DNA from 4 places in the Nonomuraea sp. CA-143628 genome. Region 4 is predicted to be linked to each of the others. Evidence: riboswitches for the same ligand, from Rfam matches in the RefSeq annotation. Region 4 holds a riboswitch; each other region holds the start of a gene.
What was found. A riboswitch is a leader RNA that binds a small molecule or an ion and turns the genes downstream of it on or off. The one in region 4 is predicted to bind cyclic di-AMP.
Positions count from the first base shown of each region.

Region 1: linked by a shared signal. The riboswitch ahead of ACQP2T_RS12610 (hypothetical protein) and the one ahead of ACQP2T_RS36795 (CHAP domain-containing protein) in region 4 are both predicted to bind cyclic di-AMP.
Region 2: linked by a shared signal. The riboswitch ahead of ACQP2T_RS16520 (C40 family peptidase) and the one ahead of ACQP2T_RS36795 (CHAP domain-containing protein) in region 4 are both predicted to bind cyclic di-AMP.
Region 3: linked by a shared signal. The riboswitch ahead of ACQP2T_RS14890 (coiled-coil domain-containing protein) and the one ahead of ACQP2T_RS36795 (CHAP domain-containing protein) in region 4 are both predicted to bind cyclic di-AMP.

Region 1 covers NZ_CP192072.1:2,684,473-2,686,660, reverse strand. The annotation lists gene ACQP2T_RS12615 (alpha/beta fold hydrolase) at 1-200, opposite strand, end outside; gene ACQP2T_RS12610 (hypothetical protein) at 326-1,066, opposite strand; cyclic di-AMP (ydaO/yuaA leader) riboswitch at 1,247-1,382, opposite strand; gene ACQP2T_RS12605 (DUF5302 domain-containing protein) at 1,547-1,747, opposite strand; gene ACQP2T_RS12600 (MDR family MFS transporter) at 1,795-2,188, opposite strand, start outside.
Region 2 covers NZ_CP192072.1:3,537,094-3,539,281, forward strand. The annotation lists gene ACQP2T_RS16515 (GNAT family N-acetyltransferase) at 1-206, shown strand, start outside; gene ACQP2T_RS16520 (C40 family peptidase) at 232-867, opposite strand; cyclic di-AMP (ydaO/yuaA leader) riboswitch at 871-1,007, opposite strand; gene ACQP2T_RS16525 (helix-turn-helix domain-containing protein) at 1,066-1,893, shown strand; gene ACQP2T_RS16530 (NAD(P)-dependent oxidoreductase) at 1,986-2,188, opposite strand, start outside.
Region 3 covers NZ_CP192072.1:3,185,579-3,187,766, forward strand. The annotation lists gene ACQP2T_RS14885 (MerR family transcriptional regulator) at 1-265, shown strand, start outside; gene ACQP2T_RS14890 (coiled-coil domain-containing protein) at 286-1,251, opposite strand; cyclic di-AMP (ydaO/yuaA leader) riboswitch at 1,256-1,396, opposite strand; gene galT (galactose-1-phosphate uridylyltransferase) at 1,466-2,188, opposite strand, start outside.
Region 4 covers NZ_CP192072.1:8,071,226-8,073,413, forward strand. The annotation lists gene ACQP2T_RS36790 (Gfo/Idh/MocA family protein) at 1-648, shown strand, start outside; cyclic di-AMP (ydaO/yuaA leader) riboswitch at 767-905, shown strand; gene ACQP2T_RS36795 (CHAP domain-containing protein) at 918-1,601, shown strand; gene ACQP2T_RS36800 (hypothetical protein) at 1,851-2,015, shown strand.

The sequences.
Region 1 (2,188 bases), 5.4 Mb from region 4:
AGGTGTGTGGAAAGTCCGGAATCACGGTTGTCGAATCTGACAACGTGATGGCCCTGCTCCGCCAGGAGCTCGCAGAGCTCGTCGTCCCAGTGGATGAGCTGGGCGCCGAGCCCCATGATGAGGAGCAGGGGACGTCCGCCGGGTGAGCCGAAGGACTCGTACGCGATCTCGATGCCGTTCGCGGCTGCAAGCGTGGTCACGAGGTCAGAATGACATTCTGTTTCCCGGGACGCAAAGACCGTCAGCCTCGAAATCGACGACCATCAAGGCCGTCGGCTCCAGACCTGACGGCCGTCATCGAGACCGTCTTCGGACCTGACGGCCGTCAGCGCCGGACGAGCTTGCGGATCCGCTCGCGGCCGACCGTCGAGCCGCCGAACATGGCCAGCGCGACCGCCGCGGCGGCGCCACCGATGGCGTTCGACTCGACGATCTTCTCCTCAGCCTTGTCGGCCTTCTTGGCGGCCACCGGCACAGCCTTGGCGGGAGCGGGCTTGACCGCGGCGGGCTTGTCGCCCTCGGTCACGATCTTCGGGGGCTTGGCGGGGTTGTGGTCCACGACGGCGTACGAACCGGTCGAGTAGGGCAGCGGGTAGTTCTTCTTGCCCGGGCCGCTACCCCACTTGGTGATGACGTAGTCGATCTTGATGTGGCCCGCGCCACCGTTGCCGTCCACGCCCAGCGTGCTGGAGTTGAAGCGGCCACCGGTCAGGGCGGCGAAAGTCTTGGCGTCGAGGTCGAGCATGACGCCGCTGGAGGACGGCACACCCGGGCCGCGGTCGCCGACGAAGAAGGGCATCTTCTTGCCCTTGTAGACGACATAGCCCTCGGTCATGAGCGGCCAGCTCGGGCTGGCGGCGAGCCCCTTCTGCATGGGCTTGCCGCTGGCCGGCAACCCGGTGTCCCCGGCGCGGCCGGAGGAGTCGTCCCAGAAGTAGGACGCGGTGGTCTTGCCCTTGAGCAGGACCTTCTTGTCACTGCCGGTGTCGGCGTGTGCGGCGGTGCCTGCGCCGATGGAGATCGCACCGACGACTGCGGCGGTGAGCATGGCAGATCGAACAGACATGGAGTAGCAAAGTCCTTTATACGGGAACAAGGGGATTGCGCTCGCGAAAGATGGGCGTAGCCGGGCAAAACGCCAAACGGGCGCTACGCGGAGCGTGGAAGAGCGGGGGAAGGCGCCGGTCAGTCGGCGGACGACAACACGCGGGCTGGCGGCACGACGCGGGGGTTACGCATGCGGTAGGTGTCCTCTCCATCTCGCCTACCGGGTTAGCTGACGGGTTCGGACGTGGAGATGCCCTACCGACCGCGGTCGGATTCACCCCTAAGGAACGTTTGGTTCCCCGGTTCCCGCGAGCGGGATTCGGCGCCTGCCGGTTGGTACTCCCCTGTTGAAGCCCCAAAGTCACCGGCTGGTAACTCCATGAACTATAGGGAGCAAACCGGACAAAGGCAAACATAAGCCCATGAAACGGGCGAAGATCTACCTAGAGGGTCAAGAAAAAAGGGGGTACGGCATGCCGTACCCCCAGAAAAGCTCAGGTCAACCGCCGCTCTTCCGCCTGAAAGAACGCTTGCTGGCGGCGGGCCCGTGAGCGCCGTGAATCTTGGAAGGGTCGTTGCCCCTGCCACCCGCGCTCGAGTCGGCATGCTGGTTACGCTTGCGCTCCAGCGCCTCGCGGAACTTGCGCTTCATCTCGTCCTCGGGAGTTTCGTCGACTTCCGGCTCCGGTGTTTCCGCCATGAGGACCTCCTGGTGTTGGGGACAAGGACAGCTTCGCATGACGGCGCTCAGGACGCGAAACTGGCCTCGACCTTGGGCTGCGGGGTTTCGCGGTCGATCCGCGCACCGGGCATGGCGATCAGGGCGGCCAGCGCCACGAGGGCGCCCACGACACCCAGCGAGGGGATGACCAGGGCCGCGGCCGAGGCGTGCGCGGCGGCCAGCCCGTGCAGCGGCGCCTCGGTGGCGATGACAGAGGTGTAGGCGGTGCCGGCCAGCGCCAGGGCGACCGAGCCGCCGATCTGGCGGAAGAAGGTCAGGTTGGCCGAGGCCGTACCCATGTACTGGGGCGGCACCGAGTCCCGCACGGCCACGGTCAGGCCGGAGAGCATCGGGCCCATGCCGAGGCCGATCAGCGCCATCCACCCGACGAGCACCCAGGGCGGCGTGTCCAGCGTCAGA
Region 2 (2,188 bases), 4.5 Mb from region 4:
TCAGCGCCGTCTGCACCGCCCCCGAGGCACGCGGGCGAGGCCATGCCGCCCGCTTGGTCGGTGCGCTCGTCACGCGGATCGTGGCTCGTGACGAACGGCCCTTCATCCACGTGGCCGAGGCGAACACCGGCGCGATCGCCCTGTACGAGCGGCTCGGCTTCGAGACCCGCAAGCCCGTGACCTTCCGGGGGTTCCGCACGCCGTGACGGCTTCCGTCGCTGAGCCGGGGCGCTAGCGGACCTTGATCTGCAGGGCCCCCGCCGTTGGCCGCAGGCTGGTGGCCAGCATGGCGGTCTTGCGTTGCTCGATGGAGAGCCGCACGCCCTTGGGGTCCGGCCGTACGGCGCCCGCGAACGAGTCCCTGCGCCAGTCGGAGAGCTTCTCCTCCTTGACCACGTCTCCGGTGTGCGGTGCGTGCACCATGTATCCGGGTTTCGAGATCATTCCCACGTGCCCGAGCCCGTGGAAGAAGACCAGGTCGCCTGGCTTGAGGTGGTCCCAGGAGATCTTCTTGGAGTACGCGGCGTACTGCTCCGTCGTGGTGCGCGGCAACTCGATCCCGGCGCGCTCGTACGCCCTGAGCATGAGCCCGGAGCAGTCGTAGCCGCTGTCGCTGGTTCCGCCCCAGACGTACGGGATGCCGCGCTTCTTCATGGCGAACTTGAGGGCGACCTTCCAGGCCGGAGTGGTCTGGCTTATCGGCTGGACGGGCTTGCTCTCGGTGCCGGCAGGGGTGGTGGGGCCGGCAGGGGTGGTGGGGCCGGCAGGGGTGGTGGGGTCGGCCGGGGTGGTGGGGGCGGCGTGAGCCGGAGCGGCCAGAGTGAGCCCGGCGACGGCAGCCGCCAGGCAGATGGCGAGGGGAGCCACTGCTGTGTCCTTCCATACGGCCTACCGGGTTAGCTGACGGGCTCGGGCCTGGAAGTGGCCCTACGGCGATGCCGATTCGCCCCAGAGGGAACTTGGGTCCCCGGCTCCACGCGGGTGAGTGGATTAGGCGGGACGAACACTAACAAAACGGTCAAAGGCTTGTAAACTGTCTAAAATCGGGCAGTCAACGAGGCGGGCATGACATGGCAGGTAATCGACACCACCCCGGCGGGCCAGGTAGAACCGGCCACTATGCACATGGATCAGCCGATAGGGGACCTACTGCGGGACTGGCGGCACCGGCGCGGGCTCACGCAGCTCGACCTGGCCCTCCAGGCCGACGTGTCCGCGCGCCACGTCAGCTTCGTCGAGACCGGGCGGACGATCCCCAGCCGGTCCATGGTGTCGCGCCTGGCCGAGCAGCTCGATGTGCCGCTCCGTGCGCGCAACCGGTTGCTGCTCGCGGCCGGGTACGCGCCCATCTACCCCGAGCGCCCGCTTGACGACCCCGACCTGGGCAAGGCGCACGAGGCGCTCCAGCGGATCCTGCGCGGGCACGAGCCGTATCCGGCGATGGCTCTGGACCACCGGTGGAACCTGCTCCTGGCCAACGACGCCATGAACGTCTTCCTCGACGACGTGGCCCCGGCCCTCCTGGAGCCGCCGGTGAACATGATGCGACTCGGCCTGCACCCGGACGGGTTCGCGCCGCGCGTGCGGAACCTGGCGCAGGTTCGCGGGTTCCTGCTGCCCCGGCTCGCCAGGCAGGTCACCCGTGCGGGGGATCCGGAGCTGAGCGCGCTCTACGAGGAGCTGCTGGCCTATGGAGACGATGGCGAGGCGCCGCTGCCCGACCCCGCCGACATCGCGCTGCCCGTACGGATCACGCATCGGGGGGACGAGCTCTGCTTCTTCAGTACGATCACGACGTTCGGCGCGGCGTTCGACATCACCCTCGAAGGGGTCGCCGTCGAGGCGTACTTCCCCGCCGACGACGAGACCACACGGCTGATCGGGAACCGTTGATGCCGCCGCCGGATGGTGCGGGCCCGCCGCGCGGGCGGCTGACGTCCGCTGACGTCAGCGATGCCGGCTGCCGTTCGTGGCGCCGGGTGGCGTCAGTACGCGGCGGTGAACCTGACCCGGTGGTGCGTGGGTCGTTCCGCCTCGTCCAGCAGCACGACCGCGAGGTCCTCCATGGAGATCGCCGAGTTCCCCTCGGCGTCCATGAGCAGCTCGTCGGCCCCCAGCCGGTAGACGCCGGTACGTTCGCCCGGCGCCAGCAGCGCGGCCGGACTCAGGTACGCCCAGTCCACACCGG
Region 3 (2,188 bases), 4.9 Mb from region 4:
GCGTGGCGCCGAAGCCGCGGACTGGGAACCGGACGATCCGCGCATCGCCGAGCTCGCCACCGCGATGGCCGACCACTTCCTCGCCAATCCCGCACACCTGAAGATCGTGACCGGCCTGCAAGCCCGCACCGAGGCCGCGACCCGATACGAGCTGATCGCCCATCACGGCGAAGAGCGGGGATCGGCCGCGGCCCAGGGGATCGCGCTCGTCGAGACCAAGCTCCGCGCCGCCGGTGTCCGCATCCCCAGACCAGGCACCCACTGACCGCGCCCGGCCGGGCAGATCTAGAACATCGAGATGTGCACGTGGTCGAGGTGGTTCTGGGTGATGCTGCCGCGGTCGGACATCGAGCTCCACCCCGAGCCCTGGTTGATGCGCTGCTTCCAGATCACGTACTTGACCCCGAGCTTGTCCTTGTTCTCCAGCGCCCAGGCCGCCACGCGGTCGCCGAGTGCCTGGTTGGCCGCGCTGGGCATGCTGCCGCCGGTGCTCATCATGAAGTCGCACGCGCGCCCCAGCGGGTGCTCGCCGCCGCCGCCGTCCGAGCGGAAGCAGCCCACCTCGTACGGCAGCGCGAAGTCCTTCTGGATCAGCCCGCGGATCACCCGCATCCGGGCGGTGATGTTGTCGGTGCCTGAGGGCAGTTCGGGCGCCCAGCTGCCGTCCGAGCGGCGGCCGGGGCCGAACGGGATGAGGCCCTTCAGCTTCTTCTGGATGTCCTTGATGACGCCCTGCGCGTCGTCCCGCTGCTTGGCCACGTTGGCCGCGTCCTCGCGGATCTTCGCCTCCAGGGCGGTCGCCTGGTCCGCGGCCGCCTTCTTCTCGTCACGGGCGGTGGCCACGCCCTGCACGACCGCCTGTTGCTCGGCCGCGAGGTGGTCCAGCAACGCCGCGCTGGAGGCATCGGTCGGCAGAGTGAGGTTCGGCAGCGCGCCGGTGCCGTTCTGGTACTGCAGGCGCGCGAGCTCGGTGACCCGTTTCTGGGCTGTGACGAGCTGGGCCTCCGCCGTGGCCAGCCGTTTCTTGGTCGTTTCCGAATCCTGCTTGGCCTTGGCGAGTTCGACGCGCTTGAGGTTGTAGGTCTCGATGAGCTTGTCGACCTTCTTGTCCAGCTGCTTCAGTTCCGCGCGGAGCTGGGCCTCGCTGGGCTTGGGGGCGGCGGCGGCGGGCGTGGCCGTGAAGGCGCCGAAGGCCATGGAAGCGGTGGTGATGAGAGTGATGGCGAGACTCGAGGGGGACGCAGCCGCCACGAAGGGTTCCTCTCCCTATGCCGGCCGGGTTAGCTGACGGGTTCGGGCAGGGAGATGCCGCCTTACCACCTGAGTGGATTCACCCCAAGACGCGATGGGTCCCCGGCTCCCGGGCCACGCACCCGGGATTAGGCCAGCACCGACCGTTTCGGCCGGCGCTGAAAAGGGATATTAGTGGTAAATCCAAGGTCATGCGACTCCAAGCGGAAACCAATTAGAGATCTACCTGTGATTTAAGCATGCGTGCGGCTTCCTCCGGCAGGACATCGTTGACGAACGCGCCCATGGCCGACTCCGAGCCCGCCAGATACTTGAGTTTCCCGGGCGCCCGTCTGATGCTGAACAGCTCCAGGTGCAGATAGGCCAGGTCACGATCCTGCCGCACCGGTGCCTGGTGCCAGGCCGAGATGTACGGCATGGCGACGCCGAACAGCCCGTCGAGCGCCCGCAGCACGGAGGTGTAGAGCGGGGCGAAGGCGGCGCGTTCCTCCTCCGACAGCGCGGCCAGGTCCGGCACCTGCCGGTGCGGATAGACGTGCACCTCGAACGGCCAGCGGGCGGCGGCGGGCACGAACGCCGTCCACAGCTCGTTGGCCGCCACCACGCGCACCCCGGCGGCCCGCTCGGCCGCCAGCACGTCGGCGAAGAGGTTGCCGCCCCGATGCCGGGCGGCCGCGCCGAGCTGGAGCTTGGTCCGCGGGGTCACGTACGGGTAGGCGTAGATCTGCCCGTGCGGGTGTGGCAGCGTGATGCCGATCTCCTCGCCCCGGTTCTCGAAGCAGAACACCTGCTCGACGCCCTCGATCGCGGACAACTCGGCCGTACGGTCGGCCCACGCCTCCATGACCAGGCCCACCTGCTCGTCGGAGAGCCGCGAGAACGACGACGAATGCTCAGAGGTGAAGCACACCACCTCACACCGCCCCACCCCCGGCCG
Region 4 (2,188 bases):
GCCGACGCCGAGCGGATGGTCCGCCTCGCGCGCGAGGCCGGGGTGTTCCTGATGGAAGCCATGTGGACCCGGTTCAATCCGCTCATCCAGCGGGTGGCCGCCGATCCCCGGTTCGGGGAGATCCGCTCGGTCCAGGCGTCGTTCGGCTTCAAGGCCCCGTACGACCCCGCGCACCGGCTGTGGGCGCCGGAGCTGGGCGGCGGGGCGCTGCTCGACCTGGGCGTCTACTCGTTCGGGCTGGCGCAGCTGTTCCTCGGGATGCCCTCACGGATGCACGTCACGGGCTCGCTGGCGCCCTCGGGGGTGGACGCGGAGGCGGGCGGGTTGCTGGTCTATCCGGACGGCAGGCGGGCTCTGGTGGAGTGCTCGCTGCTGGGCCCGTACGCGAACGACGCCCTCGTGGTGGGCACCGACATGCGCGCCCACATCAAGGCGCCGTTCTGGGCGCCGGAGCGGGTCGTGCTGAGCGGGCCGTCGATGGAGACCGAGGAGCTCGTGCTCGATCCGGCGGACAACGGATACGCCGGCGAGGTGCGCGAGGTACGGGACGCCATGACCGAAGGCAGGACCGAATCCGCGATCATGCCACTTGACGAAAGCCTTGCCATGATGGGGCTTCTGGCCGACGCGAGGGGGCAACTCTCCTAGCTGGGGGTTTATCCATTTGTAAGACCCTTGCCACTTGCATTACCTTTGTGGTCATATGAGGCATACGTCCGGTTTGTCCGTTCGTTGCCAGACCATCGCACAAAGGCATCACAGGACCGTCCTGTGACCGCTGAATCCGCCTCGCGCGGAACCGGGGACCCACCGTCCTTTGGGGTGTATCGGCACGTCACGTGCCGTAGGACAGCTTCCACGTCCGAACCCGTCAGCTAACCCGGTAAGCGGCATGGAAGCAAGGAGTTACCCCCTCGATGGCCAAGTCCCATCTTTTTCGTGGCACCAAGTCGACCTTCGCTCACGCCGTCCTCGGCGTGAGCGTCGCGGCCGCCGTTTTCGCCGGCCAGTCCGCCGCCCACGCTGACACCACCGCCACCCACGCTGCCGCGGCTCCGGCACACGCCGCCGCCGCGAAGAGCCACCCGGAGAGCGAGCTCAAGGCCAAGGCCACGGTCTCGCGGGTTCTGGCACTGGCCAAGGCCCAGGTCGGCACCACTGAGAACGCCTATGGCGGCGGCACCAAGTTCCAGAAGTGGTACATGAACTCCCCGCGCGCCCTGGAGACCCTCAGGCGCGACGGCGGCACCCGGGCGGACTACCTGAACGCCGCCTGGTGCTCGATGTTCGTCTCGTGGGTCGGCGACCAGTCCGGCGCGCGCAGCATGATCGGCTGGGACGCCTACACGGTCGAGCACGCGAAGTGGTTCGCCCGCAACAACCACTGGGGCACGACCCCGAAGCCGGGCGCCGTGGTGTTCTTCTCGTGGGGCGGCAGCAAGAGCCTGGACGACATCGAGCACGTCGGCTTCGTCGTCAAGGACAACCACGACGGCACGATCTCCACGATCGAGGGCAACACCGGCAACGGCAGCGTCCAGCAGCGCGTCCGGCAGACGTCCCAGGTGGTCGGCTACGGCTACCCGAGCTACGGCGCCTGACGACTTCCTGATCGAGGGCTCTCCTGCCGACGAGCGCGCGTCCTTCCGGATGCGCGCTCGTCGGCGTCTTACGCTCCCGTACCAGCGTCTTGCCGAAAAGCCCATCACGTTGGGCTGAACAGCGCATGGCTGCCTTATCTGCCCATCAGACCGCAACCCCCCAAGTTTGGGGATGTCACGGGCCTGCCGTCACCTCAGACACTGACGGTGGCCGGACAGCGAGCCGGTTCTCGATACTGAGGAGGGGACATGTCACCGACGACGCAGCAGGACAACTGGCGCTTCTGCAACAAGTGCTACACCCTTTGGTGGAATGGCCGCCCCGACAACGGACACTGCCCCGCAGGCGGTGCCCACGAGGGACACGGCAGTTGGAACTTCTACCTCCCGGCGAACCCCGCCGAGCACATCTGACGCAAAACCGGGCCCCCATCCGGCCGATCTCCCCGCGACGCCACGTCTTCGCGGGGAGATCGGCGTTGGATCCCACAAGTCGGGAGGGACAGCCCCACCAGACGGGCGTCGTCGATCCGCGCCGCGTACTACTCTTCCTCTGCTCACGTGTCGATTCGGGGTCTGACCGTTCG